2 regions of the Sphaerisporangium sp. NPDC049457 genome follow, and region 2 is predicted to be linked to the other one. Evidence: riboswitches for the same ligand, from Rfam matches in the RefSeq annotation. Region 2 holds a riboswitch; the other holds the start of a gene.
What was found. Region 2 has a riboswitch for glycine ahead of gcvT (glycine cleavage system aminomethyltransferase GcvT). Riboswitches for the same ligand answer to the same signal wherever they lie in the genome.

Region 1 (15,114 bases), on a different contig from region 2:
TCACGAGAACCGAGGGCCTAGCCAGTCCGCGACGACCTCGCCCACCCGGGCGGGGTCTCTGTTGAGGTCATGTCCCTCACCCGCGAGCACCACCAGGCGTGCAGCGTCCGCCTGATCGGGGATTCCGAAGCGGTCACGGTCACCGCTGACCACCAGCACGTCCACGCCCGCCGCGCGCAGCTCCTCCACCCGCGAGCGTTCGGGCCGGCCCGGCGGGTGCAAGGGGAACGCCAGCGCCACCACCGCCGCCGCACCGACGGCGCGGGCCGTCCGGCAGGCCACCCTGGCCCCGTTGCTGCGGCCGCCCTGCACCAGGGCCAGGCCGGGGAACCGCCGTCCGAGCGAGGCCGCCAGCGCCGTCCACGCCTCGTCCTGCCTGGCGGGCGACCCGGGCGCCCGGCCGCCCGCGACCCTGAACGGCTGCAGCACCCGCGCGACGGTGCCGCCGATCGCCACCACCGCGTCCCGCACCGACAGCAGGTCGGGCGAGTCCACCCCGCCCGCCGACCCGTGGGTGAGGATGAACAGGAACCTCGGCGCGGGCGCCTCGTCGACCTCCACGATCGCCGCCCCCCGCGGCGTCATGATCTGCATGGCCGACACGGTACTCCGGTAGTAGGCCTTTACTTCTCACGGGGGATGTCACGGGCCGCGCGCCTGTGCCAGATTAGGGAGGTGCCTGACAAATCACTCCCCCGCGACGAGCTCCGCGCCACCGTCGAGGCCCGCCGGGACCTCGGTCCCGACTACGAGCAGGCGCTGATCGAATCGTTCCTCGAGAAGATCGACGCCTCGATCGACTCCCGGGTGCGAGCCGAGGTGGCCGCGCAGAACGGATACCAGCAGCCGGCCCAGCCGTACGCGGCGCCGCATCCCGGCCCGGGCAGGCATCCCAAGCAGGTCGACAGCACGATCCCGATCGCGCTCGGCTCGCTCGGCATCGGCATCCCGCTCACCGCCATCGCCGCCGGGGAGGCCGGGCCGGCGGGGCTGTTCCTCGCCTGGACCGGCATCATCCTGGTCAACGTCGCCGCCGCGTTCGGCCGCCGGCGCCGCTGACCGGCCGCCGCGGCCCCCACCGGGCGGCGTACGGGACTCGCGGGGCGCGATGGCCGGCTCGGGCCGCCGGCGCTCGGTCAACGCGACTCGGGCGGCAGGTATTCGAAGGTCGGCCCGGCCGTCGCGCCGTCCTCGTCGGGCATTCCCATCAGGGCCTGGGCCTGGGCCTTGAGCGCGTACATGGCGCGCGTGGCGTCCGCGAGCAGTTCGGGGCGGCCGTTGAACGCGTGTTGCAGCAGGTGCAGCAGGTCGCGGTAGGCGTGGTTGAACTCCTCCTGGGCCGTGCGGATCGCGCTGCCCGCGGCGTGGTCGGCCATCCGCGGGTTGCGCCGCATCGGCCGGACGCCGGCCGGATCCACCGAGATCGTCTCGCCGGTGGGCCCCGACCGCGGGGTGTCGCCCCGCCGGTAGCGCCGGCCGGCCTTGAGCTCCTGGAAGCGGTAGTAGTGCCCGACCTCTTCCCGGTCAGGGTGGAAGACGTCCTGATCACCGTCCCAGACCTCGCCGTGGGAGGCGCCCTCGCCCTGCTCGACGATCTCTTCCAGCGCCGCCAGCGCGGACTCCAGACCGTCGACCGCGATCAGCCGCCCCGCGGTGTGCCTGAAGTGGGTCGCGCTCACCTGGCGGGCCGGATCGCCGCTGAAGACCGCCCGCTCGCCGAGCCGGTCGCACAGGTGGCGCAGTCCTTGTTCGATCGCGGCGTAGAACTGCCCGATCGTCTCGTAGTCGTCACCCTCGGCCGGACCGCCGGGCGGCGCCGGCCGTTCGAGACGCAGGAACATCTCCATCGCCCCGGCGCCGAAGGGAAGCAGCGACAACTCCAGGGACCGGTCGCCGTGCGGCAGCCGCCGGGGGTGCGGCGGCAGCATCTCCGGGATGTCCAGCCGCGGCCGGCCGCCAACGGCGTTGAGCAGGTTGGCGGCCAGCACGAGGTGCAGCATCTCCTCGACGAAGACGCCGCCCACCACTTCGACGGCCTCCGGATTGCGCTCCGGGTCGAGCGAGTACAGCGCGCACAGGTACGGCGGCAAGGTCGCGTGTTCCAGCTCGATCGCCCACTGCAGGTGCTCGCGGAGGCCATCGAGGGTGTCGATCCGCGCCGACGAGGCGGCGGCGGGCTTCTGCTGTCGTGAATGTTCCATTGGTGTCATACCTCGGTCTGTCGGAAGGGGACGGATCGCGCCGCCCCGAAGGAGCGCCAGGTGCCCGTCGGCGGTGTCACGCGACGTGGTCGCCGGGCCCGGCCCGGGACGGTTCCGCCTCGACGTCCGCGGGCATCGGGCGACGACCGCCGAAAGCCCTGGTCAGGCGCCGGATCTCGCGGGCGTGCCTCGCTGAGCACCGCGCTTCGTCCCGCACGGCGGACACCTGCTCGCTTTCGATCGCCAGCTAAGACAGGACAGACGTACGGCGTGTGACAGACCTGCGAGGGATTTTGCGACTGATCGGGGTGGCGGCCCGCCGGTCCGCTAGCGCGCCTCCATGGCGTCGCGGACGGCGGCCACGGCCTCCTCCTGCGACACGCCCAGTTCGCCGGCCGCCCGGGCGAAGCGCTCGGCGGCCTCGCGCAGGCGCAGGCAGCTCGGCGCCCGCCGTCTCGACGGCCATGGCCGGCGGCAGGGCCGCCGGCACCGGGGGTCCGCGGCCTGGCGTAGGAGACCGTGAAAACGTTGACGCCACGTCAACGTCGATCGCCGCGGGCCGCCCGGACGGCCGTCCGGCGTCAATGCCCGGGCGGCGGTTCCTCGTCGCGGTTCAGGCGAAGGCGCACCTGCGCGGCCACGGTCTCGTCGGGGTGGCCGAGCCCGTAGGCCCACACCGTCTCGGCGTCGGCGTCGCGCCCGCGCAGGGGCAGCGTGCGGGCCAGCAGCTCGACGGCGAGGGCGACCCCGTCGGCGTCGCCCTCGCCCTCGGCGGCCGCGGCGAACTCCCCGCACGCCATGTCCAGATGCGCCATGCCGAGCAGCACGCGAAGCCGCCCGGCGTCGGGCACCTCGGGGACTTCCAGGGCGTCGATGAGCACGTCGGCCGCCTCCCCCGGCTCCCCCTCGTCCAGCAGCGCCTCGGCCAGCAGCTGCGCGGCCTCCGAACAGGCCCGCGGGTCTCGGGTGGCGAGCGCGGCGCGCAGGGACGCCTCGGCCTCGCGGCCGTCGCCCTGCTGTTCGGCGATGCGGGCCAGCGCCAGGTGGGCGGCGGGCAGGTAGGCGGGGGTGCCCACCCCGATCACCGCCTGCCAGGCGGCGCGGGCCTGGTCGGCCATGCCGTCCTTCTCGAACCCGCGCGCCAGGTGGCAGGCCGCCTGGGCGGCGTACTCGGGGTGGCCGGTGGCCAGGGCCGTGCGGGCGGCCGCCCTGGCCCCGGTGACGTCGCCGCCGCGTTCCAGCACCAGGGCCAGGCCGACGGCCGCCTGGGCGCGGTCGGTCTCGCGCTCGTCGGCCGCCAGCTCGGCGAAGATCTCGGCGGCCGCCTCCAGCTCGCCGCTCTCGGCGAGCCGTCGCGCGTCGTCGATCGACCGCCCGGACCGGACCTCGTGCGCCGCCATCGGGACCTCTTCTCCGTCAGGAATCCCCGGGCCTCGCGACGCGGGCGCGCCGTCGCGCGCGACATATTATGCCGATCCAGACGGGCCGCCGAGGACGGTCGCCTAGTCTTCGTATGCCTCCAGCGGGGGGCAGGCGCATACCAGGTTGCGGTCGCCGTAGGCCTGGTCGATGCGGCGGACCGGCGACCAGTACTTGTTCTCGCGCAGCGACGGCAGCGGGTAGGCCGCCTCGGCGCGGGTGTAGGGGTGCTTCCAGTCGTCGGCCAGCAGGCAGTCGGCGGTGTGCGGGGCGCCCCGCAGCGGGTTGTCCGCCCGGTCGTACCGGCCGGAGGCGACCTTGGCGATCTCCTCGCGGATGGCGACCATGGCGTCGACGAACCGGTCCAGCTCGGCCAGGTCCTCGCTCTCGGTCGGCTCGATCATGAGCGTGCCCGCCACCGGGAACGACATGGTGGGCGCGTGGAAGCCGTAGTCGATGAGCCGCTTGGCGACGTCGTCCACGGTGACCCCGGTCTCCTTGGTGATCTGGCGCAGGTCGATGATGCACTCGTGGGCGACCAGGCCCTCGCGGCCGGTGTAGAGCACGGGGTAGTGCGGGGCGAGGCGCCGGGCGAGGTAGTTCGCCGACAGGATCGCCTGCTCGGTGGCCGCCTTGAGCCCTTCTGCGCCCATCATGCGGACGTAGGCCCACGAGATCGGCAGGATGCCCGCCGACCCGTACGGCGCGGCCGAGACCGGGCCCACGGGCCCGCCCTCGAACGGGTGGCCGGGCAGGTAGGGGGCCAGGTGGGAGCGTACGGCCACCGGGCCGACGCCCGGGCCGCCGCCACCGTGCGGGATGCAGAAGGTCTTGTGCAGGTTGAGGTGGGAGACGTCGGCGCCGAAGGACCCGGGCTTGGCCAGGCCGACCAGCGCGTTGAGGTTGGCGCCGTCGACGTACACCTGCCCGCCGGCCTGGTGCACCAGGCCGCAGATCTCGGTGATGGTCTCCTCGTACACCCCGTGCGTGGAGGGGTAGGTCACCATGATGGCCGCGAGCCGCTCACGGTGCTTCTCGATCTTGGCGGTGAGGTCGGGGACGTCCACGTTGCCGTTGTCGTCGCAGGCCACGACGACCACGCGCATGCCCGCCATGACGGCGCTGGCGGCGTTGGTGCCGTGCGCGGAGGACGGGATGAGGCAGACGTCGCGCTCGTGCTCGCCGTTGGCCTTGTGGTAGGCCCGGATGGCGAGCAGGCCCGCGAACTCGCCCTGCGAGCCGGCGTTGGGCTGCAGCGAGACCGCGTCGTAGCCGGTGACCTCGGCCAGCCAGCGCTCGAGGTCGCCGATGAGCCGCAGGTAGCCCTCGACCTGGTCGGCGGGGGCGTAGGGGTGGACGCCGGCGAACTCGGGCCAGGTGATCGGCTCCATCTCGGTGGTGGCGTTCAGCTTCATCGTGCACGAGCCGAGGGGGATCATCGACCGGTCGAGGGCGATGTCCTTGTCCTGCAGCCGGCGCAGGTAGCGCAGCATCGCGGTCTCGGAGCGGTGGGCCTGGAACACCGGGTGCGTGAGGTAGCCGGTGGTGCGCAGCAGCGCGGCCGGCAGGGCGTCGGCGGTGGAGGTGTCGACGTCGTCCAGCACGACGCCGGTCACGCCGAACGCCTCCCACACCGCCGTCAGGTGCGCGCCGGTGGTCTTCTCGTCGCAGCTCACGCCCACGTGGTCGGGGCCGGCCTGGCGCAGGTTGATCCCGCGCTCCAGCGCCGCGGCGACGACCTCGGCGGCGCGGCCGGGGACGCGGGCCAGGACGGTGTCGAAGAACTCGTCGTGGACGATCTCGACGCCGCCCTCGCGCAGCCCGGCGGCGAGAACGGTGGCGTGCCGGTGGGTGCGCTGGGCGATGCGCCGCAGCCCGTCGGGGCCGTGGTAGACGGCGTACATGCCGGCGATGACGGCCAGCAGGACCTGGGCGGTGCAGATGTTGCTGGTGGCCTTCTCGCGGCGGATGTGCTGCTCGCGGGTCTGCAGGGCCAGGCGGTGGGCCGGGTGGCCGTCGGCGTCCTGGGACACCCCGACCAGACGGCCGGGCATCTGCCGCTGCAGGCCTTCGCGGACGGACATGTAGGCGGCGTGCGGGCCGCCGAAGCCGAAGGGGACGCCGAAGCGCTGGGAGGAGCCGACGGCGATGTCGGCGCCCAGGGTGCCGGGGGCCTCGATCAGCGTCAGCGCGAGCAGGTCGGCGGCGGCGACCACCAGCGCGCCGCGCGCGTGCGCCTGCTCGGCCACCGCGCGGAAGTCGGTGATCCTGCCCGCGGCGCCGGGGTACTGGACCAGCACGCCGAACAGCTCCCCGTCCGGCAGGCCGGCGGCCAGGTCGGCCTCCACGACCTCGATGCCGAGCGGCTCGGCGCGGGTGGCGAGCACGGCCTTGGTCTGCGGCAGGGCGTCGGCGTCCACGACGAACACCGGGCTCTTGGCACGACCCGCGCGGCGGGCCAGCGTCAAGGCCTCGGCCGCGGCGGTGGCCTCGTCCAGCAGCGAGGCGCCGGCGACGTCCAGCCCGGTCAGATCGGACACGACGGTCTGGAAGTTGAGCAGGGCCTCAAGACGTCCCTGGGAGATCTCGGGCTGGTAGGGGGTGTAGGCGGTGTACCAGCCGGGGTTCTCCAGCAGGTTGCGCCGGATGACCGCCGGGGTGATCGTGTCGTGGTAGCCGAGGCCGATCATCGAGGTGGGCACCTTGTTGCGCGCGGCCAGGGCGCGCAGCTCGGCGAGGGCCTCCTCCTCGCTCGCCGCCTCGGGCAGGTCGAGCGGCTCGCCGGAGCGGATCGCGGCGGGAACGGCCACGGCGATCAGGTCGGCCACCGAGGCGTAGCCCACGGCCTCCAGCATGCGGGCCTGGTCGAGGTCCGACGGGCCGATGTGCCGGGTGGCGAAGGGCGGTGCGGAGAGGTCGCGAAGCGGTGACCGATCGGTCATGGGGCCCTCCTACAAGGGGTAGAGACCGGCGCTGAGCGCGCGCGTATGCCGGATCTCCCCCTCTGTCAGCGCGACATCCTCATCGCGACCTGAGAGCTTCATCCCTGCATACGGGATTTGCACCGTCGGTGAGACACGCCTGGAGGGCACGCCTACTTTCCAGAGTCGCCTCACCTGTGCGGTACGGAGGCCTGAGAGATTCCGGGGAGGTTGCTCCTTCGGCGCCCGGGTCACTCACCGGCGCCGCACGGGGTGCGCAGCCGGCCCGTGCCCAGGTCTCTCCCGCACAGGGTCAACAGCCTTTCCCGGCAATCGTACCGTCCCACCCCGAGTAGGGAGTTACCCCTACATTTCGGTTTTGCCGGGTTTTATCCCTGGACAGCGGGTATGAAGCCATCCCACCCGGCCCCGTAGATCTTCAGGGATATGCACGCGACAGCCCCGGCCCCCTCTCACAGGGGGAACACACCCCGTCCGGAACCTTCGGGATCAGCCCGTCTTGCGGGCCTTCCTGCGCCGGGCCAGCTCGTCACCTGGGTGGTCCTCCGAAGAGTCACGGCCGGCCGGCTCCGCGCGTTCCCCCGGCAGCTCCGCCAGGGAACCCTCGACCTCGCGCCACACTCCGCCGAGGGCGATGCCGAACACGCCCTGGCCGCCCTCCAGCAGGTCGATCACCTCGTCGGCCGAGGTGCACTCGTAGACGCTCACCCCGTCGCTCATCAGCGTGATCTGCGCCAGGTCGTTGACCCCGCGCTCGCGCAGGTGCTGCACGGCGGTGCGTATCTGCTGGAGCGACACGCCGGTGTCGAGCAACCGCTTGACCACCTTGAGCACGAGGATGTCGCGGAAGCTGTAGAGCCGCTGGGACCCCGACCCTTGCGCCGCGCGAACCGACGGCTCGACGAGCTGCGTGCGCGCCCAATAGTCGAGCTGACGGTAGGTGATGCCGGCCGCCGAGCACGCCGTCGGGCCGCGGTATCCGACGTCGGCGGGCAGTGACGCCGGCCGGTCGTCGAACAGCAGGCCCTGCTCGCCCGCGCGTTCCCGCGCCGACTGACGCTGGGCTGGATCGTGCTGGCCGGCCGTCTTACCCTCGCCGCTGCTGACCGCCACTGCGGACCTCCGGCTTCCTCTCATCCCACGGTCTGATCTGGGGGTTCATGAATTACAACCGTGGGTTCCCTTGCACCGTAGGACTGGCGCGATGCTCAGTCAACGATCCCGCCCGGCGCGTCGTGAAGCGTAAATGCCCGAAATGGCTAACCCGCACGGCCGAAGTCCTCAGGGGTGATCGTGTCAAGGAACTCACGGAACTTCTCGACCTCGTCCTCCTGGTCGTCGGGGATGATCACACCGGCCTCGCGCACGACGTCCTCGCTCGCGAAGATGCTGGCGCCGGTGCGCAGCGCCAGCGCGATCGAGTCGGACGGCCGGGCGCTCACCTCCACCCCGTTGGAGAACACCAGGTCGGCGAAGAAGATTCCGTCGCGCAACGCGACGATGTTCACCGCCTGCAGCCGCACGCCGAGGGCCTCGATGACGTCCTTGAACAAGTCGTGCGTGAGCGGCCGTGGAGGCGGCTCCTCCGCCTGTGCCAGCGCGATGGCCGTGGCCTCGGTCATCCCAATCCAGATCGGCAGATATCGCTCGCCCTTGGCCTCCTTGAGCAGGACTATGGGCTGGTTGGAGGGCATCTCGACGCGGACCCCCACGACCTCCATCTGCAACACAGGCTGCTCCGTCTCATTGGGTCGCCGGCCCGCTCCGGGCCCGTTCCCTCGCGGCTCTCGGCTCGCGGCGTGACCATCGCCGCAAAATTCAACGTAACATCCCCGCACCCCGAAATGTCCGGGCGGCTCCGTCAGCGGCCCAGAATGCCGCGCAGGCCGGTGCGGACCAGGGCGGTGTGCAGCTCCTGGAGCAGGGCGGACAGCTCTCTGGCGGCCTCCTCGGCCCGCCCTGCGGCGCCCGGCGCGCGCCGCCGCAGCAGCGGCGCGACGGCCTGTTCGACCAGCCCCGCCTCGCGCTCGGCGGCGGCCTTCAGCACTCTCAGGTGCCGGGGGTGCAGGCCGAACCTGGCCAGGGCGCCCGAGGCGCGGGCCACGGTCAGGGCTTCGGCGTCGTACCAGCGGGCGACCGGGGTGAGCAGGCCGTAGTCCTCCAGCTCGGCGAGGGTCTCCTCGTCGAGCTCGGCAGCCGTCAGCAGCTCGGCGCGGCTGAGCCGCACCTCGGCGACCGGCGCCTCACCGCCCACGGCGCGCGGGCGGGCCGGGCCGCCCGCGCCGTCGTGCTCGGCGGTCTCCAGATGGTCCTTGATCACGCGCAGCGGCAGGTAGCGGTCGCGCTGGGCGGTGAGGATGTAGCGCAGGCGCTCGACGTCGGCGTGGGTGAACTTGCGGTAGCCCGACGGGGACCGCTGGGGCTCGATGAGCCCCTCGCCCTCCAGAAAGCGGATCTTGGAGACGGTGACGTCGGGGAAGTCGGCCCGCAGGACCTCGAGGACCTCCCCGATGCTCATGAACGCCCTGGCCGCCTGCGCGCTCATCACCGCTCCTCCTCACCCACGCGTGAGGAACACCAGCCGGAACTTGCCGATCTGGACTTCGTCGCCGCCCGACAGCGGCAGCTCCTCGATGCGCTCTCTGTTGACGTAGGTGCCGTTGAGGCTGCCGACGTCCCTGGCGGTGAAGTAGTCGCCCCGCCGGTAGAACTCGGCGTGCCTGCGGGACACGGTCACATCGTCCAGGAAGATGTCGCTCTCGGGATGGCGGCCCGCTGTGGTGAGGTCGCTGTCGAGCAGGAAGCGGCTCCCGGCGTTCGGCCCGCGCATCACGACCAGCAGGGCCGTGCCGGGCGGCAGTTGCTCGACCGCCGCCCGATCGGGGATGAGCGTCTGTCCCGTCGCCTCGCCGTCCATCGCCTCGATCCCGCTCAGGGAGATCGTGGAGGTGGTGTCCCCCGGCGTGTTCTCGACGCGGCTCAGCGGCGACCCGCACCGTGAGCAGAAACGGGCGTCCTCAGGGTTGGCATTCCCGCACTGCGTGCAGTAGACGCTCGGCATCGATCGGCTCGGCCTCCTACCGCGAAGTCGCGGCGACGGTGCTCTGGGCGGCGTGCCTCGGTTCTTCGCTTCTCATGATTGCTCAGACTGCGAATGCCGCAACTTACGCTGATGAGTCGCAAAGGTCAAGATGAGGGCAGGCTCGCGCGTTCGGACATGCTGCTGACGCCAGCTCGCTCGGGTCTCGCAGGCGGGGGGCTCGCGTGTGCGGTTGACGGCGCTCGCCCCTCGTTCCCCTCCGACTCGGCTCGCCGCGCCGGTCCAAAGTTACCGCCCAGGCAGGCCTCCGGTCCATGCGCCGCGCCGTTCGAATGTGACTGGAATCGGGCGGTTCGCGGCAGAACATCGCCTCGACATCGCCTCGGTCAGGTGCCGACGGCGTGCTCCACGACGCGGGCCCAGCGTTCGAGGAGGCTCTGGGCGACGTCCAGGTCCTCCCCCTCGGCCCACAGGTGGGTCACCGCCTCGGTGGGGTCGGGCAGGATCAGCGCCCAGCCGCCGTCCTCCTCGACCACCCGCACGCCGTCGGTGGTGTCCAGGCGGTGGCCGTCGGCGGCCTCCACCACCGAGCGCATGACCGCCCCCTTGGCCGCCCACGGCGTCGGCACAGTGCGCTTGAGCATCTTGGCCTGCGGGATGCGGGCGTCGATCTGGCTGAGCGACAGGCGGGTGCGGGCGACCAGGCCGAGCAGGCGCAAAAACGCGGCCAGGCCGTCCACCGTCGGGGCGAACTCCGGGACGATGAACCCGCCGCGCCCGTCGGCCGCGAAGATCAGTTCGGGGTCGGCCGCCGCCGAGGTGAGGGCGTCCAGGGCCGTGGAGGTCCACTGCACCTGGGCGCCGTGGAAGCGGCACACCTGCTCGGCCACGCGGGTGGTGGTCACCGGCAGCGCGACCCGCCCGCCGCGCCGCTCGGCGGCGACCAGGTCGAGCACGACGAGCTGCGCGCGCTCCTCGCTGATCAGCTGGCCCATCTCGTCGACCAGCGAGATGCGCTCGCCGACGGGGTCGAAGCGCACGCCGAACGCGGCCCGGGAGGAGGCCACCAGTTCGGCCAGGCGCTGCAGGTCTCTGCGCCGCTCGGCCAGCGTCTCGGTGGGCGAGGCGTCGTCCAGCCTGTTGTTGACCGTGAGCACGTCGACGCCGACCCGGCCGAGCAGGCTGGGCAGCACCAGGGAGGAGGTGCCGCCGGCGCAGTCGATGACGACCTTCATCTCGGCGTCACGCACCCCCGACATGTCGACCCAGCGCAGCAGCTCGCGGGTGTAGTCCTCGACCGCGCGGGCGGGGAAGCTCAGTTCGGCGATCTCGCCAGGGAAGGCGCGCCGGAACTCCTGGCGGGAGAAGACGCGCTCAAGCTTGCGCTGGGCCCCCTGGGAGAGGTCGGCGCCGTTCTCGTCCATGAAGATGATGTCGACGCTCTGCGGGTCGCCCGGGGTGGTGCGCAGGGCGATGCCGCCGGAGGCGGTCTCGTTGGAGGTGTGGAAGCGGGCGACCGGCAGCGGCGCGGCCTCCAGGTCGAGCACATTGATCGCGCTGGCGGTGAGCGCGCTGATCACGGCCCGCTTGAGCGCCCGGGCGGCCCGCGAGGAGTCGCGGGAGGTGATGACCGAGGCGCCCTTCTTCAGGGTGGTGGCGTAGGCGCTGGCCAGGCGCACGCACAGCTCGGGGGTGATCTCGACGTTGACCAGGCCGGAGACCCCGCGCGGCCCGAACAGGCTGCGCTGGCCGCGCGACTCCCAGATGACGCTGGTGTTGACCACCGCGCCGGCCTCGATCGTCTTGAACGGGTAGATCTTGACGCCGGAGGAGACGTAGGCCTCGGCCTCGATGACGCACTCGTCGCCGACGATGGCGTTCTCCTCGATGCGCGCGCCGGTCATCACGTCGGTGTTCTTGCCGATCACGCAGCCGCGCAGGTGGGCGCTCGGCCCGATGTAGACGTTGTCGTGGACGACGGCCCGGTGCAGGAAGGCGCCCTCCTTGACCACGACGTTGTCGCCGAGGACGGTGTACTCGCGCAGCTCGGCGCCGGCCTCGACCTTGGCGTAGCCGCCGATGTACAGCGGGCCCTTCAGGATGGCGTCGGGGTCGACCGAGGCGCCCTCGGCCACCCAGACGCCCGGGGACAGCTCGAAGCCGTCGGCGTCCAGCCGCACCCGGCCCGACAGGGCGTCGGCCTGGGCCTTGAGGTAGCTCTCGTGGGTGCCGACGTCCTCCCAGTAGCCGCCGGCGACGTAGCCGTACAGCGGGGCGCCCCTGGCCAGCAGCTTGGGGAACACGTCGCCCGACCAGTCGACCGGCACCCCCGGGGCGACCTCGTCCAGGACCTCGGGCTCCATGACGTAGACGCCGGTGTTCACGGTGTCGGAGAACACCTGGCCCCAGGTGGGCTTCTCCAGGAAGCGCTGCACCCTGCCCTGCTCGTCGACGATGATGATGCCGAACTCCAGCGGGTTCGGCACCCGCTTGAGGCCGATGGTGACCAGGGCGCCGTTCTCCTCGTGGAACCTGATCATGTCGGTGAGGTCGACGTCGGTCAGCGCGTCGCCCGAGATGACCAGGAAGCGCTCGTCGCGCAGCTTGTCGGCGGCGTTCTTGACGCTGCCGGCGGTGCCGAGGGGGATCTCCTCGGTGGCGTAGTGCAGGCTCATGCCGAGCTCGCCGCCGTCGCCGAAGTAGTTGCGCACCAGGGCGGCCAGGAACTGCACGGTGACGACGGTCTCGGTGAAGCCGTGCCGCCGCAGCAGGCGGAGCACGTGCTCCATGATCGGGCGGTTGACCACGGGGAGCAGCGGCTTGGGCTGGTTGGCGGTCATCGGCCGCAGCCGAGTGCCTTCGCCGCCCGCCATCACGACGGCCTTCACAGATCACCCTCCGCCTGTCTCGTCACGGTGGGCACACGGTCACGCTCGCGCGGGCACTCGCCGCCGGGACCCGCCGGGGCGCGTCCCGCGATCGTTCATGCCCGGCTCGCCCCTCCGATGAGCCGGCGCCCCTGAACCACGTACAGCGCCCCCGCCCACCAATACAGACCTGTTCCCCAGATGGCAAAGGCCCATCCCATGATCCGGGACACGTCGGCGTACCAGCCTTCGTGCGAGGCCAGGAACAGCAGCGGAAAGGCGTAGAGCAGGCAGGCGGTGGCCGCCTTGCCCAGGAAGTGGACCGGCAGGGCCGGGCCGAAGCCGTACCTGCGCAGGACGGGCACGCCGAGCATGAGCACCACGTCCCTGCCGATGATCAGCGCGGCGAGCCACCAGGGCATCACCTCGCGCAGGGTCAGGCCGATCAGCGTGGCCAGGATGTACAGGCGGTCGGCGACCGGGTCGAGCAGCCGCCCGAGCTTGCTGGTCTGGTTCCAGGCCCTGGCGAGCTTGCCGTCCAGCCAGTCGGAGATGCCGGCCAGCATGAGCAGCACCAGCGCCCAGCCGTCGGCCTTGGGGCCGAGCACCAGCCACAGGAAGACCGGCACGCCGAGCAGCCGCAGCATGCTCAGGATGTTCGGAACCGTCCAGATGCGGTCCTCCGCCGATTTCACCCGTGACTCCCCTCCGTGAACCTGGTGCCGACCCTACCCGGGGCCGGCCGCTGACGGCGGAGGGGGCGAACCCGGCCGGTCGGGTCGTGCGGCCGGGCGCCGCGGCCGTATCGTGGGGATGGCGTGGCGCGCACGCCGCCGGTTCGGTCAGATGGCTACATTTCCGGCAAAGTCGGCATCCTCCCCAAGGCGGAGATGGCATCCTCCTGGGGACCACGAGATCGGCCGGACGGCGGAAGTGAGCGGACCGTTTTGGGCTTTAATGTCAGTGCCATGGCCAACGATGCAGCGCTGTTCTTCGGGCAGTTCGTCAAAGCGCCCGGCACCACGGGGGCGGTGGCGCCCAGCTCGCGCCGCCTGGCGAGGGTCGTCTCCACTCCGGTGCCCGAGGGCGGCGATCCGGTCATCGTCGAACTAGGCCCGGGGACGGGCGTGTTCACCGACGAGATCCAGCGGCGGCTGGGCGGCCGGGGTCACCACCTGGCCGTCGAGATCAACCCCGCGCTCGCCGCGCGGCTGGCCGAGCGCCACCCCGGGGCCAGGGTCGTGGTGGCCGACGCGGTCAACCTCCCGCAACTGCTGGCCAAGCACGACCTCGACCGGGCCGACGCGGTGATCAGCGGGCTGCCGTGGGCGGCCTTCCCCGCCCTGCTGCAGGACAGGCTGCTCGGCGCGATCACCGAGACGCTCGCCCCCGACGGGGCCTTCACCACCTTCGCCTACGTGCACGCGCGCACGTTGCCGCCCGCCGTCCGCTTCCGCCGCCGCCTGCTCGAGGCGTTCGAGGAGGTCGTGGCGAGCCGCACCGTGTGGGGCAACGTGCCGCCCGCCTTCGTCTACCACGCGCGCCGGCCGCGCCGCTGATCCCTTCTCCCCCGGCGCGGCCCTCGCCCGCGGACCGAACGGCGTTCTACCATTGCGGCCGACGGGATAGGAGTGATCAAGGTGGACTTCACGCTTCCGGAGAGCGCCCAAGAGGTTCAGCGGGGCGTCGCCGCCATCTGCTCGCGCTACGACATGGACTACTGGCAGCGCTGCGAGGCGGAGAAGCGGTGGCCGGAGGAGGTGTGGGCCGAGCTGGCCAAGGGCGGCTGGCTGGGCCTCGCCGTGCCCGAGGAGTACGGGGGCGGCGGCCAGGGCCTGCTGGAGCTCGCCGTGGCCACCGAGACTCTGTCGGCGTCCGGCTCGGCCGGCGGGTCGGCGTTCACCTACGTGCTGACGCCCGGCTTCGGCGCGCTGACCCTGGCCCGCCACGGGACCGCCGAGCAGAAGGCCGCGCTCCTGCCGAAGCTCGCCACCGGCGAGGCCGAGACGTGCTTCGCGCTGACCGAGCCGGACGCGGGGTCCAACTCCCTGGCCATCTCCACCTTCGCGCGCCGCGACGGCGACGAGTACGTGATCAACGGCCAGAAGATCTGGATCACCGGCGTCCAGCGGGCGAGCCGGATGCTGCTGGTCACCCGCACCATCCCCGCCGCCGAGGCCAAGCCCCGCACGAACGGCCTGACCGTGTTCCTGGTGGACGTCCCGGAGGCGGTGGCCGCGGGACGGCTGTCCTACCGCCCGATCCCCAAGATGGGCGCCAACACCACCCCGTCCAACATGGTCTTCATCGACGATCTGCGCGTGCCGGCGTCGAGCGTGGTCGGCGAGGTCGACCAGGGCGCCCTGGTGCTGTGGGACATCCTCAACCCCGAGCGCGTCCTGCTGGGCGCCAGCGCGCTCGGCGCGGCGGAGGTGGCGCTGCGCGTGGCGGTCTCCTACGCCAAGGAGCGTGAGGTGTTCGGCCGCCCGATCGGGGCCAACCAGGCCATCGCCTTCCCGCTGGCACAGGTCAAGGCCAAGATCGAGCTCGCCCGGCTGATGCTGTATAAGGCGGCCTGGCTGTTCGACCGGAACCTGCCCTGCGGCACCGAGGCCAACATCGCCAAGCTCGCCGCCTCGCAGGCC
Region 2 (15,114 bases):
CGGCCCGTCGCTGCGCGTGGAGAACCGCGTGCCCGGCGGCGACGTCAACCCCTACCTGGCGGTCTCCGGCCTCATCGCGGCCGGGCTGCACGGCATCGAGCAGGAGCTGCCGCTGGAGGAGGCCTACACCGGCAACGCCTACACCTCGGGCGCCGCGACCGTGCCGGCCACCCTGCGGGACGCGCTGGTCCTGTGGGAGGGCTCGAAGATCGCCCGGGACGCGCTCGGCGAGCAGGTCGTCGAGCACTACGCCAACAACGCCCGGGTCGAGCTGGCGGCCTTCGACGCGGCGGTCACCGACTGGGAGCTGTTCCGCGGCTTCGAGCGAATGTGACCGGCCTGCCCGCATGTGACCGGCCGGCCGGCATGGGACACGAGTATCCCCAGAGCACCCGAGGACCTGGATGTGACCCGACCACCAGGATGTTGAAATGAGCACCACCGCAGCCGCCGCCGAGGCGGACGCGGCGACCACAGCACCGGCCACCGAGGCGCAAACCATATGAAGATCATCAACCCTGCCACCGAGGACGTGCTCGCCGACGTCGAGCTCGCCGACCCGGCCGAGACCGACCACGCGGTCGAGCGCGCCAGGAAGGCGTTCCCCGCGTGGCGTGACGTCTCTCCCGGCGACCGCGCCCGGCTGCTGCGGCGCTTCGCCGACCTGGTCGACCGGCACGGCGACGAGCTGGCCTCGCTGGAGCTGGCCAACGCCGGCCACCTGGCCGGCAACGCCCGCTGGGAGGCCGGCAACGTCCGCGACGTCCTGCACTTCTACGCGGGGGCGCCTGAGCGCAATCATGGCAAGCAGATCCCGGTGCCGGGCGGGGTGGACATCACCTTCGCCGAACCGCTCGGCGTCGTGGGCGTGATCGTGCCGTGGAACTTCCCCATGGTCATCATGACCTGGGGAGCGGCCCCGGCACTGGCGGCGGGCAACACCGTCATCGTGAAGCCCGCCGAGTGGACCCCGCTCACGGCGCTGAGGCTGGCGGAGCTGGCCTTGGAGGCCGGCCTCCCCGAGGGGGTGCTCCAGGTTCTTCCTGGGGCAGGGGAGGTCGCGGGGGCCCGGCTCGTGGAGCACCCCGGCGTCAACAAGATCGTCTTCACCGGGTCGACCGAAGTGGGCAGGCTCATCGCCGCCAAGGCGGCGGAGCGGGTCAAGCGGGTCACACTGGAGCTCGGCGGCAAGAGCGCCAACGTGGTCTTCGCCGACGCCGACCTGGAGCGCGCGGCGGCGACCGCCCCCTCGGCCGTCTTCGACAACAGCGGGCAGGACTGCTGCGCGCGCTCGCGCATCCTGGTCGAGCGGCCGGTGTTCGAGGAGTTCCTCGACCGGCTGGTCGCGGCGGTCGGCGCGCTCACCGTGGGCGACCCGCGCGACCCGGGCACCGACCTCGGGCCGCTGATCAGCGCCGAGCACCGTGAGCGGGTGGCCTCGTTCGTGACCGGCGCCCCGCGCTTCCAGGGGACGTGCCCGGCGGGCAAGGGCTTCTGGTATCCCCCGACCGTGCTCACCCACGACTCGCTGGACGAGCGCGCGTTCACCGAAGAGATCTTCGGGCCCGTGGTCAGCGTCGTCCCGTTCGACGGCGAGGCGGAGGCCGTCCGCATCGCCAACGACACCCAGTACGGCCTTTCCGGGTCGATCTGGACGCGGGACGTGGGACGCGCCCTGCGGACGGCCCGCGCGATCGAGGCCGGCAACCTGTCGGTCAACTCCCACTCGTCGGTCCGCTACTGGACGCCCTTCGGCGGCTACAAGCAGTCGGGGCTCGGCCGCGAGCTGGGCCCGGACGCGCTCGCCGCCTTCACCGAGACCAAGAACGTCTTCATCGCGCACTGACCTCCGGCAGCGGAGGGACATCGGGAATCCACATCCAGGGAGTTCGCCACCATGCAACGTCTGCGCGACCGCGTCGCCGTCATCACGGGTGCGGCGGGGGGCATCGGCCTCGCCACGGCCCGCCGCTTCGCCGAGGAGGGCGCCAAGGTCGTGTGCGCCGACCTCGACGAGGAGGGCGGCACGAAGATCGCCGAAGAGGTCGGGGGCCTGTTCGTCCGGGCCGACGTGACCAGCGAGGACGACGTCGCGGGGATGTTCCGCACGGCGTTCGACACCTACGGCGCCGTGGACGTCGCCTTCAACAACGCCGGCATCTCCCCGCCCGACGACGACTCCATCCTGACCACGGGCATGGACGCCTGGCGGCGGGTGCAGGACGTCAACCTGACCAGCGTGTACCTCTGCTGCAAGCACGCCATCCCGTACATGCGGCGGCAGGGCAAGGGGTCGATCATCAACACCGCGTCGTTCGTGGCGGTGATGGGGTCGGCGACCTCGCAGATCTCCTACACCGCCTCCAAGGGCGGCGTGCTCGCCATGTCCCGCGAGCTGGGCGTCCAGTTCGCCCGCGAGGGCATCCGGGTCAACGCGCTGTGCCCGGGGCCGGTGAACACGCCGCTGCTGCAGGAGCTGTTCGCCAAGGATCCCGAACGGGCGCAGCGGCGCCTGGTGCACATCCCGCTGGGCCGGTTCGCCGAGGCCTCCGAGATCGCCGCCGCCGTCGCGTTCCTGGCCTCCGACGACGCCAGCTTCATCACCGGCGCGGAGTTCCTGGTGGACGGCGGCATCTCCGGCGCCTACGTGACCCCGCTGTAGCCTGCGCACATGTCGCGACCCGTCATCGGCGTCACCTGCTACGTCGAACCCGCCGCCTTCACGGTCTGGCGGACGCCGGCGGCGCTGCTGCCGTACACCTACGTCGAGCACGTCGTGCGGGCGGGCGGCCAGCCGGTCATCCTGCCCCCGGCGGGCGACCCCGCGTCGCTGGCCGGGCGGCTGGACGGCCTGATCGTGGCCGGAGGCGGGGACGTCGACCCCGGCAGGTACGGGGAGCGCCCGCACCCACAGACCGGCTATGTCCGGCAATTTCGCGATGAGGCGGAGTTCGGGCTGGTCGGCACCGCGCTGGACGAAGGGCTGCCGCTGCTCGCCGTGTGCCGGGGCATGCAGGTGCTGAACGTCCACCTCGGCGGCACCCTGCACCAGCACCTTCCCGACGTGGTCGGCCACGGCGGCCACTCCCCCGCGCCCGGCGAGTTCGGCCACCTGCCGGTCCGCCCGGTGCCGGGCACCGTCCTGTCCAAGGTGCTGGGCGAGGACCAGGTCGGCGCCGCCCACTACCACCACCAGGCCGTCGACCGCCTCGGCGCGGGCCTCACCGTGGCGGCGACCTGCGACGACGGCACCGTGGAGGCCGTGGAGCTGGCCGGTCACCCCTTCGCGCTGGCCGTGCAGTGGCATCCCGAGGCGGGCGAGGAAGGTCATCTGTTCGAGGCGCTCGTCGCCGCCGCGACGTCGGGCGAGCGGCATTGGTAGGGTGTGCGAGAACACCGGTGATCCCGTGCGGGAGAGCGTCCTGACATCCGGTCAGGACCCCTGAAGGAGCAAGTCCTCCCCGCGAACCTCACAAGGCAAAGGACCGCGCGGGCCAGGTGATCTCTGGAAAGCAGGCTTCTCCGCAGAGCCTCGCCGAAGGTGAAAGTCCGGCAAAACCCGGGCGAAACTCTCAGGCACCGATGACAGAGGGGGAGGATGCTCTCATCCAACCCTGTCTGAGGTGCCCATCATGTCCCGACCCACACCGCTCCGCGAGGTGCACGAGAGCCTCGGCGCGACGCTCACCGACTTCGCCGGCTGGCTGATGCCGCTGCGCTACGGCAGCGAGTCCGCCGAGCACAACGCGGTGCGCACGGCCGCGGGCCTGTTCGACCTCTCCCACATGGGCGAGATCTTCCTCACCGGGCCGCAGGCGGCCGAGGCGCTGGACTACGCGCTGGTGGGCAACCTGTCGGCGCTGGAGCCCGGCCGGGCCCGCTACACCATGATCTGCGCCCCCACCGGGGGCGTGCTGGACGACCTGATCGTCTACCGCCTGGCCGCCGAGGAGTTCCTCGTCGTGGCCAACGCCTCCAACTACGAGCAGGTGGCCGCCGAGCTCACCCGGCGCGCCGAGGGCTTCCAGGCCGACGTGCACGACCGCTCCGCCGAGTACGCGCTGATCGCCGTCCAGGGGCCGCGCGCGCAGGAGATCCTCGGCACGCTCACCGACGCCGACCTGCCCGGGTTGAAGTACTACGCGGGCCTGCCGGGCACCGTCGCCGGCATCGAGGCGCTCATCGCCCGCACCGGCTACACCGGCGAGGACGGCTTCGAGCTGTTCGTCGCCGCCGGCGACGCCGTGCAGCTGTGGCAGGAGCTCACCAAGGCCGGCGACTCCTACGGCCTGCGCCCCGCCGGGCTGTCCGCCCGTGACACCCTGCGCCTGGAGGCCGGCATGCCGCTGTACGGCAACGAGCTGGACGCCGGCCTCACCCCCTTCGACGCCGGCCTCGGCCGCGTCGTGCGGTTCGACAAGGCCGGCGACTTCGTCGGCCGCGCGGCGCTCGCGCCGCTCAAGGACGTGCCTCCGCGCCGGCGCCTCACCGGCCTGGTCGCGCGGGGCCGCCGAGTGCCGCGCCACGGCTACCCCGTGGTGCTGCTGACCGACGGCACCGTCGTTGGGGAGGTCACCAGCGGCGCGCCCTCGCAGTCCCTCGGCAAGCCGATCGCGATGGCCTACGTGGACACCAACGTGTCCGAGGGCCTGGCGGTCGACATCCGTGGTAGCCATGAACCGGTCGACGTGATTGACCTGCCTTTTTACCGGAGGAGCAAGTGAGCAGCATTCCCGAGGAGCTCAGCTACACCAAGGAGCACGAGTGGGTGGCCGGTCTTGACGACGGCCTCACCGTGACCGTGGGCATCACGGCGTTCGCCGCGGATGCGCTGGGCGATGTGGTCTTCGTCCAGCTGCCGGAGGTGGGCGGCACCGTCGAGGCGGGCGACGCCGTGGGCGAGGTCGAGTCCACCAAGTCCGTCAGCGACATCTACGCGCCGGTCAGCGGCGAGATCGTCGAGGTCAACCAGACCGTCGTGGACGACCCGTCGCTGGTCAACTCCGACCCCTACGGCGACGGGTGGCTGTTCCGGGTGCGCATCGAGGGCACCCCCGAGGAGCTCCTCACCGCCGAGGAGTACACCACCGTCACGACGTCCGACTCCTGACCCTTCCACCATCCGTCCAGACCACCGTCGCCGGCCGGCCATCCCAACCGGCCGGCCGGTCGGTGCGCGAATGCGCACAACAGATGCGTAGCCCACGCTCATCCGGGCATCCCTCGCACGACACGTTCCAAAGGACGGAAGATCAATGGCGATCAGCGTCTTCGACCTGTTCAAGATCGGCATAGGGCCGTCCAGCTCCCACACGGGCGGCCCGATGGCGGCGGCCCACAAGTTCGCCCGCGGCCTGCACCAGGACGGGCTGCTGGAGAAGACCGCGCGGGTCGAGGTCATCCTGTACGGCTCGCTCGGCCTGACCGGCAAGGGGCACGGCAGCGACAAGGCGGTGCTGCTCGGCCTGTCCGGCGAGAAGCCCGAGCTGGTCGACGTGGACACCGTCGACGATCGGCTCGCGCGGATGCGCGCCTCCGGCACCGTCGAGCTGTACGGCACACGCGAGATCCCGTTCGTCGTCGGCGAGCACCTGGTGTTCGAGCGCAAGATCTCGCTCCCGCACCACCCCAACGGCATGCGCTTCACCGCCTTCACCGCCGAGGGCGAGCCGGTCCGCGAGAAGGTCTACTACTCGGTGGGCGGCGGGTTCGTCGTGGACGAGAACGCCACCGGCGCCGACCGCATCAAGCCGGACGACACCGAGCTGCCGTACCCGTTCACCACGGGGGCCGAGCTGCTGCGGCACTGTGCTGAGACCGGGCTGTCGATCTCTGGGCTCATGCTGGAGAACGAGAAGGCCTTCGGCCGCACCGAGGAGCAGATCAAAGCGGACCTGCTGAACCTCTGGAACGTCATGTCGGAGTCCGTGCGCCGCGGCACCGCCAAAGAGGGCGTGCTCCCCGGCGGCCTCAAGGTCAAGCGGCGGGCCAACCAGATGCTCAGGCGGCTGCAGAGCGAGGCCACGGAGAAGGACCCCCTCCAGGCGATGGACTGGGTCACCCTGTTCGCCCTCGCCGTGAACGAGGAGAACGCCGCGGGCGGCCGCATCGTCACCGCCCCCACCAACGGCGCCGCCGGCATCATCCCCGCCGTGCTGACGTACTACGACCGCTTCACGCCGCGGTCCGACGACGACGGCGTCATCCGCTTCCTGCTCACGGCCGGCGCGATCGGCGTGCTGTTCAAGGAGAACGCCTCCATCTCGGGCGCCGAGGTCGGCTGCCAGGGCGAGGTCGGCTCGGCCTGCTCGATGGCCGCCGCCGGCCTGACCGAGGCGCTCGGCGGCACCCCCGAACAGGTCGAGAACGCCGCCGAGATCGGCATCGAGCACAACCTCGGCCTCACCTGCGACCCGATCGGCGGCCTGGTGCAGATCCCCTGCATCGAGCGCAACGCGGTCGCGTCCATCAAGGCCATCACCGCCGCCCGCATCGCCCTGCGCGGCGACGGCCGCCACTTCGTGGCCCTGGACAAGGCCATCAAGACGATGCGCGACACCGGCCGCGACATGCTCGACAAGTACAAGGAGACCAGCCGCGGCGGCCTGGCCGTCAACGTCATCGAATGCTGACCACCGGCGCCCAGCCCTTCACAGTGGCGACGCCGGTTCACATCATCGGAGCGCCTCTCGCGGCCCTTGCCGCAATAACGACGATCGGGCCGGTCCGCCGTCAACGTCACCGAACACCGCCCCGAGGTTCGAGAAGATCGACCACGGACAGCTCCGTCTCTCCGCCCACGAGACTCAAGGCGACCTCCGCTCGCGCCGCGAGATCCAGCGGGGCAAGACCCTTCACTTGGCCGGCGTGGACGATGCGGTCCAGCCCTGCTCCGACCAGCGGCGCGGCCGTCCGCAGAGAGGCGTCCAAGGCGACGCCCTGCATGGCGCCACCGTGCAGGACGATGTTGCGCGTCCGGTAAAGCCGACGCAGCGCGATGCGATACGTGGCCATCACCTCACCCAGCACCCCGCGTGGGTCGGCGATCAACGCCGCCATCCGCTGCGCAGCCGGAGCATCGCTGTGCCGGGTCCGGACGCCGGAGAAGTCGAGCACTGATGGGCCGGACCGCCGAAGGGCCTCGGCGACGCACCTTGCCCGTTCCTGATTCGTCACACAGGTGGCGATTCGACGGGCAAGGTCGTCGGCTTCTTGTGGCCTGTGACGATGGGCCAATGCGGTGAGTTCGGCTCGTGGCCAGGAGCAGGCGATGATGGCGGCCAGGCGGTCCGCGGCGACGGCCTTGCCCGAGCGCTCCGACTCCGCCGGATCATCAGGATGCGATAGCAACGCCTCAACGGCCGCCCAAGAACCGGCCACGGCAGGCCCGAGCGGCCCCTTGTTGATGGGTGCGGCGAGTTCGAGAGCTTCGTCGATGGGGCTCCGGCAGCCGTCAACACGGTAAAGGTGTCCCTCATGGACGAGGCTGAGAACATCCGCGCCCCGCGCCGGCGGCTCGAACGGCACCGGTCGCGAGTGTCCGGCCACCCAGATGAACGGCAAGGGGGTGATCCCTCCCCGGTTACGACGCAGGAACAACGAGCGCGCGATCATACGTTCGACCATCTGCCGGGCCTGTTCGGCCGCCCCGAACCGTAGCGGATGGACACACCCGTGTTATGCTGTCTCACACACTTGGAGGGGCACTCGCCGTCACGGCCACTGCCCCTCTTTTTATTGCCCGGAACCGGGGCCACGGCGATCCATGAAGTTCACCGCCTCGCCACAGAGACGACCCACGGCAGCCTGGCCGTCAATGTCACCGAATGCTGACCGCCGAGGCACCCCGAGACCTCCTTCGCGGCCTCGGCCCGCTCTTGGTTGGGCCGTTCTTGCCGCTCTGTCGTCGACGAGCGCTCCTCATGTCGTGGATGCCGGCAAGCAGTATGCCCGGTCCCTCAGCGCCGAGGGTCAGCACCGTCAGGGTCGGCGGGGTGTCTCGGACGGACGGTGCCATGTCACATAGGTGGATCAGGGTGATGTCGATCACATAAAGGAATCTTGTCGACAATGCGGACACTCATGGAGATTGCGGATGTCCCCTAGTTGTGCTGGAGGCACCGCTTGCCGCATATACGCGCCGCCCTCATCGGCTTCTCCCTGGCCATGGTGGGCGGCACGCCCGCCCACGCGGCCACCGCCCCCGCCATCACCGTGGAGCAAGGGCGGAGCCAGCCGGTCTTCTCCTACGCTGACGCCGTCCGCGAGCACGTCTATGTCGAGTCGAGCGTCGACAGCGACTCCGATGGCAGGCTCGACCGCGTCCGTGTCGACGTCATCAGGCCCAAGGAGTCGGGGCCCGGCCTGAAAGTGCCGGTGATCATCGACGAGAGCCCGTACTACGACAACTCCGGCCGGGGCAACGAGGCCGAGCGGAAGGTCTACGACGCCGCGGGCAACCTCGCCAAGTTCCCGCTGTTCTACGACAACTACTTCGTGCCGCGGGGTTACGCCGTCCTCAACGTCGACATGGTCGGCACCACGAGGTCCGAGGGCTGCCCGGACGTCGGTGGACGGGCCGACGTGCTGGGCGGCAAGGCCGTCATCGACTGGCTGAACGGCCGCGCCGTCGCCTACCGGGAGGACGGCACGCCCGCCGTCGCCGACTGGACCACCGGCAAGGCCGGGATGATCGGCAAGTCCTACGACGGCACGCTGGCCAACGCCGTGGCGGCGACCGGCGTCGAAGGGCTGGAAACGATCGTCCCGATCTCGGCGATCAGCTCCTGGTACAAATACCAGCGCTCCAACGGCGTCGTCTACAACTACGACTACATGTCGTGGCTGTCGAACGTCGTCGACACCGACCCCGACGCCAAGTGCGCCGCCCTGCGGGCGCGCATGGACGCCGAGGACGGGGACGACACCGGCGACTACAACGCCTTCTGGGCCGAGCGCGACTACATCGCCGGGTCGCTGGGCGACGCCTCCAAGGTGCGCGCAAGCGTTTTCGCCGTGCACACGGTCAACGACCTCAACGTCAAGCCGGACAACTTCTCCAAGTGGTGGCAGGCGCTGGCCGGCCGGGACGTGCCCCGCAAGATCTGGGTCGGCCAGTACCAGCACGTGGACCCGTTCGACTTCGAGGGACGCCGCGACCTGTGGGTGGACACGTTGCACCGCTGGTTCGACCGCTGGTTGCTCGGCGTCGCCAACGGCATCATGGCCGAGCCGCGCGCCGACGTACAGGTCGGCCCGGGAAGCTGGATCACCCAGCGGGACTGGCCGGCGCCGTTCGCCCTGAAGGTGCCCTTCCATCCCACGGCCGACGGCTCGCTCGGCCTGGCCGCCGCCCAGAAGGGACACACGGCCGCCTTCACCGACACCCGGATGTCCGAGGACGCGATGGTGGCCGACATCGGCACGGCCAACCCCGGCAGGGTCGCGTTCACCACCGGCGCGTTGCCGCTGGACCTGCGCCTGTCCGGCACGCCCGTCGTGGACCTGCGCGTCGCGCTCGACAAGCCCACCTCGAACCTGACGGCCCTCCTGGTCGACTTCGGCGAGGACACCCGCGTCGACTGGCGGCGCGGTCAGGGCATCAGCACGCTCACCCAGGAGAGTTGCTTCGGCGAGAGCACGGCGGCCGACGACGGCTGCTACAAGAACGTGGCCACGAACGTGGCCACCCGGCCGCTGGAAATCGTCGCCCGCGGCTGGATCGACGTGCAGAACCGCGAGTCGCTCAGCGAGCCCTCCCCGCTGCCGCCCGGGACATACGGCAAGGTCAGGTGGGAGACCCTGCCGCAGGACTACGTGTTCAAGAAGGACCACCGGCTGGCTCTGGTGATCGCCGGGACCGACGCGACCTACAGCGGCGAGGCGGCCACCGGGGCCAACGTCACCGTCGACCTCGCCAAGAGCAAGGTGCTGCTGCCGCTGGTGCTCAGCACTCCGCTCACCGGCGGCGAGGTGCCGAAGGACAAGGTCAAGTGGCACGGCCCGCGGCAACTGAACCTGCCTCTTCCGGAGATCAAGCTGTACTGACCTCGGGCTGGTGGTCGCCCAGGCGTGAGCCCGCGCCCGGCCGGGAGACGCGTCAGCGCGTCAGCGGCCGGCCGCGGCTCACGCCCGCGCCGTTCCGTGGTCCCCTCGACCGTCAACGTCGGCCCCGGCCTGGCGGCCAGGTTCCCGGCGAGCTCACGCTTCACCTGTCACCGGGCCGGGTGGAGGGCTGTTCAGCCGCCGATGCCGACGACGTTGACGTGTACCTGCCACAACTTCTGCGGAAGCGCGCACCGGGGCGCGGTGTGCAGGCAGGCGTAGTCGGTCATGGTGCTCACCTCGGTGGAACCGGCGGTGCCGGTGCGGTACACCTCGAACAGCGGCTGATCGGTCGGGTATCCGCCGCGGGTCAAGGCTTTCACGAGAGCCGGTCCACTGACGGCGGACGGACGGTACGCGGCGGGCAGGCTGATGCCGAGGGTCTGTCCGATGTGGAGGATGACCGTCTTGCCGTTGTCGGCCTCGGTGAGCGTGACGCTCGGCTCAACGGTGACGGCGTTGTTGACGCAGTTCACCGTCGGGGTCGGTCCCGTGCCGGTGACCTGCATCCCGAAGGTGGTCGAGGCCCCTGGGGCGAGTTCTCCGTTGTAGGCCGCGTTCACCGCGGTGACGTAGGTGGCGGAAGGCGTAACGGCCGTGGTGACGATGGCGTTCCACGCGGACACCACCGACTGGCCGCCGGCGAGGGTCACGTTCGCCGTCCACTTGGTCGCGGGGGTGGCGGCGGTGTTGCTGATCGTGACGGTCACGGAGCTTCCCCCGGCGTACTCTCCGTCGACGCGCGCGATGGCGGCGCACCCGGCCGATTGGGCGGCCGGCATCGCGGCGCCTTCGGCGATCGCCGGTATGGCGAGCACAGTCAGCAGGCCGACGATCGTGCTCAGGCCCAAGGCCATCCGTCTTGTCCAAGCCACAGCTATTCGCCTCTCAGCGCACGCGGTGCCGGCCCAGGACGAGACACCGCACGATGGGATTCCGGCAGACGCATCGTCAACGGTGACCTCGTTGATGTCAAGGATCGATGAATTTTTCAGGAATCACTCACCTGCGGCCCGCCCCTGAGACCGGCACTGCCCCTCTGACGTGCACGTTCGCTCCGCCAGGCAGGGAGGAGCAGCTATCTCGGCGGGGGCGCCGTGCTGCCGCGGATGACGACTTCCACCGGGACGGTGTGGACGGTGGAACCGGCCGCCGGCCGGGCGTCCGCACGGACATCGGTGGCAGCGCTAACACGCTGATGTCCTCGCCGGTCGACGTGAGAACACCGCGTTACGGAAGTACCTCCTGTTCACCCCGGCCGTCTATTGACGAGCCCGGAGCACGCTGTGATGCTCGAATCCCGATCTTCATGGCAGCGCCGACATGACGGAAGGCGGGGCGCTCATGGCAGGCGATCCGCTCACCGCCACGGCGGGCGGGCGCGGCGCGCGCGGGCGGCCGGCGCGGTACGGCCTCGGCGGACGGCCGGGGCGGTACGGCCTCGGCGGACGGCCGGGGCGGTACGGGTCCCGAGGGCGGCACCTGCGGTACCACTGGGTGGGCTGGGCCTTCAGCGCCCCGTTCTGCCTGGTCTTCCTGGTCGCGATCGTCGCGCCGCTGGCGTACGCCATGTACCTGAGCCTCTTCCAGGACCGGCTGATCGGCGGCGACGTCTTCGTCGGCCCGGCCAACTACGCGGCGGCCTTCGCCGACCGCCTGCTGCACGCCGGCCTGCTGCGGGTCGCGCTGTTCCTGGTCGTCCAGGTGCCGATCATGCTGACGGTCGCCACGCTCGCGGCGCTCGCCATCGACAGCGGGCGACTGCGCGCGGCCGGGGTCTACCGCATCGGCATCTTCGTGCCCTACGCGGTGCCCGCCGTCGTCGCCTCCCTCATGTGGGGTTACCTGTACAGCGACCGGTTCGGCCCGCTCGGCGGCGAGGCCCTGTCCGGCTCGTGGATCCTCGCCTCGATCGGCAACATCGCCACCTGGGAGTGGACGGGCTACAACATGCTCATCCTGTACGCCGCGCTGCGCGTGGTGCCCAGGGAGCTGTACGAGGCCGCCGAGATCGACGGCGCGGGCGAGATCCGCAAGGCGGTGAGCATCAAGCTCCCCGCGCTGCGCCCCGCGCTGCTGCTGGCGACGATCTTCTCCATCATCGGCAGCTTCCAGCTGTTCAACGAGCCCAACGTGCTCGCGAGCCTCGCCCCCGCGCAGATCACCACCTACTACACGCCCAACATGTACGCCTACAACCTCGCCTTCAACGGCCAGCAGTACAACTACGCGGCCGCGGTGGCCGTGGTGCTCGGCGTGGTCACCATCGTCGTGTCCTACGCCGTGCAACTGTCCGCCGGGCGAAGGGAACGCGGGTCGTGAACCGCGCGACGGCGGCCGTCCCCACGGCGAGGCGCACGACGACGGGCCGCCCCACGACGAGGCGGAGGGCGCCGGCCGCCGCCCTGGCCAAGCGCACGATGCTCACCGTCCCGATGCTGGCCATGCTGCTGTACTGCCTGCTGCCGCTGGCGTGGCTGGTGGTCAGCACGACCAAGACCAACGCCGGGCTGTTCGACAGCCCGGGCCTGTGGTTCGCCGACCGGGTGGCCCTGGTGGACAACGTCCGGCAGGTGTTCACCTACCAGGACGGCGCCTACGGCCGCTGGTTCGTCAATTCGGTGCTGTACGCCGTGGCCGGCGCGGGCGGCGCCACCGCCATCGCCGCGCTCGGCGGATACGCCCTGGCCAAGTACGACTTCCACGGCGCCAGGGTGTTGTTCGCCGTGGTGCTCGGCGCGATCACCGTGCCCACGACCGCGCTCGCCGTGCCGACCTTCCTGCTGTTCACCGAGCTCGGCCTGGTCAACACCCCGTGGGCGGTGCTGGTGCCCTCGCTCGCCAGCCCCTTCGGCCTGTACCTGATGCGGGTCTACGCCGCCGACGCGGTGCCCACCTCGATGATCGAGGCCGCCAGGCTGGACGGGGCGGGAGAACTGCGCATCTTCTGGTCCATCTCGCTGCGCCTGCTCCGTCCGGGGCTGGTGACCGTCCTGCTGTTCACGCTGGTCGCGACCTGGAACAACTACTTCCTGCCGCTGATCATGCTCAGCGATCCGGCGTGGTACCCGCTCACCGTCGGGCTCAACCAGTGGAACAGCCAGGCGGGAAGCAGCGCGGGCGGGCAGGCGGTCTACAACCTGGTGCTCACCGGCTCCCTCATCGCGATCGTCCCGCTCGTCCTGGCCTTCCTGTTCCTCCAGCGCTACTGGCAGTCGGGGCTGTCGGCCGGCGCGGTCAAGCAGTGACCCACCACCTGTCGGAGGTCCTACCATGCGAAAGTCCGTAGTCGCAGCGCTCGCACTGTCTCTGCTCACGTTCGCCGCCTGCGGCCGGCCGTCGCCCTCCTCCCCCACCTCGCAGGCGCCCGCCGCGAAGGACGCCGCCGGCGACATCGACAAGGCACTGCAGACCGACACGACGATCACGTTCTGGTCGTGGGTCCCCAACATCGACAAGACGGTGGAGCTGTTCCGGCGCAAGTACCCCAAGGTCAAGGTGAACCTGGTCAACGCGGGCCAGTCGGCCGCCGAGTACACCAAGCTGCAGTCGGCGGTGAAGTCGGGCAGCGGCGCGCCGGACGTAGCGCAGATCGAGTACTTCGCGCTGCCGCAGTTCGCCCTGTCCAAGGCCGTCGTGGACCTCAACCAGTACGGCGCGCCGTCCTGGAAGGACGCGTTCACCGACTCGGCCTGGGCACAGGTCGGCGTCAACGGCGGGGTGTACGCGGTGCCGCAGGACACCGGGCCGATGGCCATGTTCTACCGCAAGGACATCCTGGACCAACTCGGCATCGAGCCCCCGGCCACCTGGGACGATTTCACCGCCGCCGCCGAGAAGATCAAGAGGTACGATCCCGGCTGCTTCATCACCAGCGTCGACCCCGGTGACGCGGGTGGTGTCGACAGCCTCATCTGGCAGGCGGGCGGCCGGCCGTTCGCCATCACCGGCGCCAGCAGCGTCACCGTGAACCACCAGGACGAGGGCGCCAAGCGGTGGGCAGGGCTGTGGACCAGGCTACTGCGCGACAAGCTGGTCGATCCGGCCGCCGGCTGGAACGACGCCTGGTGGCAGGGCATGAGCAGCGGCAAGTACGCCATGTGGATCACCGGGGCGTGGGCGCCGGGCGCCATCGAGAGCACGATCCCGCAGACCAGGGGCAAGTGGCGCGTGGCCCCCGTGCCGCAGTGGGACGCGGGCGCGGCGGTCGACGCGGAGAACGGCGGCTCGGGCGTCGCGGTGCTCGCGCAGAGCAGGAACACGGCGGCGGCGGTCGGCTTCGCCAAATGGCTGAACTCCGATCCCGAGGCCGTCCGCTCGCTCAACACCGCCTCCGGGCTGTTCCCTGCGACCAGGGAACTGCTGAACAGCCCCGAGTTCGCGAACGCCGGACTGCCCTTCCTCGGCGGGCAGCAGGCCAACAAGATCCTGGTGGCGGGCTCGTCCCAGGTGGCCAAGGGCTGGCAGTACCTGCCGTTCCAGGTGTACGCCAACAGCGTCTTCAAGGACACCGTCGGCCAGGCCATCGCGGGCGGCGGCGACATCAACGCGGGGCTGACCGCCTGGCAGAAGCAGATCACCACCTACGGCCGCCAGCAGGGCTTCACCCTCGCCTCGGGATCCTGAGCACGCCTCGCGGTCCTGAGCACGCCTCGGGATCCCGAGGCGTGCTCAGGCCTCCCGGCGGCCCGACCGCGATCCGGCCTCCCGGTGGACGTGCCGGCGAGGCGCCCCGGCCGGGGAACCGGAGAAGCGGCGTGCGGGAGTCACCCTTCCCTGTGGTCGCCGCTCGCGTCGGCGCGCGAGGTCAGTTCCTCCTTCCGGCGCAGCAGCGCCGCTCTCACACGGCGGGCGGTGCGCAGGTTGACGATGGCCACCACTCCCAGGGTGAGCACCGCGACGATCAACGAGGGATCGATCTTGTGCCGCACGATGGTGATGGCGAGCGCGCCTGCCGTCAGCAGCAGCCACGCGCTCAGACCGATCCAGCCGGCCACGACACGGTCCCTG

Region 1: another riboswitch for glycine. It lies ahead of gcvP (aminomethyl-transferring glycine dehydrogenase); the one in region 2 lies ahead of gcvT (glycine cleavage system aminomethyltransferase GcvT).

What each region holds. Positions count from the first base shown of each region.
Region 1 covers NZ_JBVJHR010000017.1:57,872-72,985, forward strand. The annotation lists gene ACZ6QO_RS25735 (alpha/beta hydrolase family protein) at 1-594, opposite strand; gene ACZ6QO_RS25740 (hypothetical protein) at 676-1,059, shown strand; gene ACZ6QO_RS25745 (ferritin-like domain-containing protein) at 1,137-2,201, opposite strand; gene ACZ6QO_RS25750 (tetratricopeptide repeat protein) at 2,783-3,601, opposite strand; gene gcvP (aminomethyl-transferring glycine dehydrogenase) at 3,704-6,562, opposite strand; glycine riboswitch at 6,732-6,857, opposite strand; gene ACZ6QO_RS25760 (MerR family transcriptional regulator) at 7,052-7,675, opposite strand; gene ACZ6QO_RS25765 (bifunctional nuclease family protein) at 7,822-8,292, opposite strand; gene ftsR (transcriptional regulator FtsR) at 8,424-9,107, opposite strand; gene ACZ6QO_RS25775 (FHA domain-containing protein) at 9,120-9,623, opposite strand; gene ACZ6QO_RS25780 (sugar phosphate nucleotidyltransferase) at 9,989-12,490, opposite strand; gene ACZ6QO_RS25785 (CDP-alcohol phosphatidyltransferase family protein) at 12,586-13,164, opposite strand; gene ACZ6QO_RS25790 (class I SAM-dependent methyltransferase) at 13,438-14,028, shown strand; gene ACZ6QO_RS25795 (acyl-CoA dehydrogenase family protein) at 14,110-15,114, shown strand, end outside.
Region 2 covers NZ_JBVJHR010000009.1:108,961-124,074, forward strand. The annotation lists gene ACZ6QO_RS15940 (glutamine synthetase family protein) at 1-334, shown strand, start outside; gene ACZ6QO_RS15945 (aldehyde dehydrogenase family protein) at 503-1,846, shown strand; gene ACZ6QO_RS15950 (3-oxoacyl-ACP reductase) at 1,898-2,662, shown strand; gene ACZ6QO_RS15955 (gamma-glutamyl-gamma-aminobutyrate hydrolase family protein) at 2,672-3,382, shown strand; glycine riboswitch at 3,401-3,498, shown strand; glycine riboswitch at 3,499-3,599, shown strand; gene gcvT (glycine cleavage system aminomethyltransferase GcvT) at 3,633-4,724, shown strand; gene gcvH (glycine cleavage system protein GcvH) at 4,721-5,110, shown strand; gene ACZ6QO_RS15970 (L-serine ammonia-lyase) at 5,256-6,632, shown strand; gene ACZ6QO_RS15975 (hypothetical protein) at 6,739-7,614, opposite strand; gene ACZ6QO_RS15980 (Xaa-Pro dipeptidyl-peptidase) at 8,125-10,047, shown strand; gene ACZ6QO_RS15985 (cellulose binding domain-containing protein) at 10,239-10,961, opposite strand; gene ACZ6QO_RS15990 (carbohydrate ABC transporter permease) at 11,449-12,426, shown strand; gene ACZ6QO_RS15995 (carbohydrate ABC transporter permease) at 12,423-13,352, shown strand; gene ACZ6QO_RS16000 (ABC transporter substrate-binding protein) at 13,378-14,730, shown strand; gene ACZ6QO_RS16005 (hypothetical protein) at 14,871-15,114, opposite strand, start outside.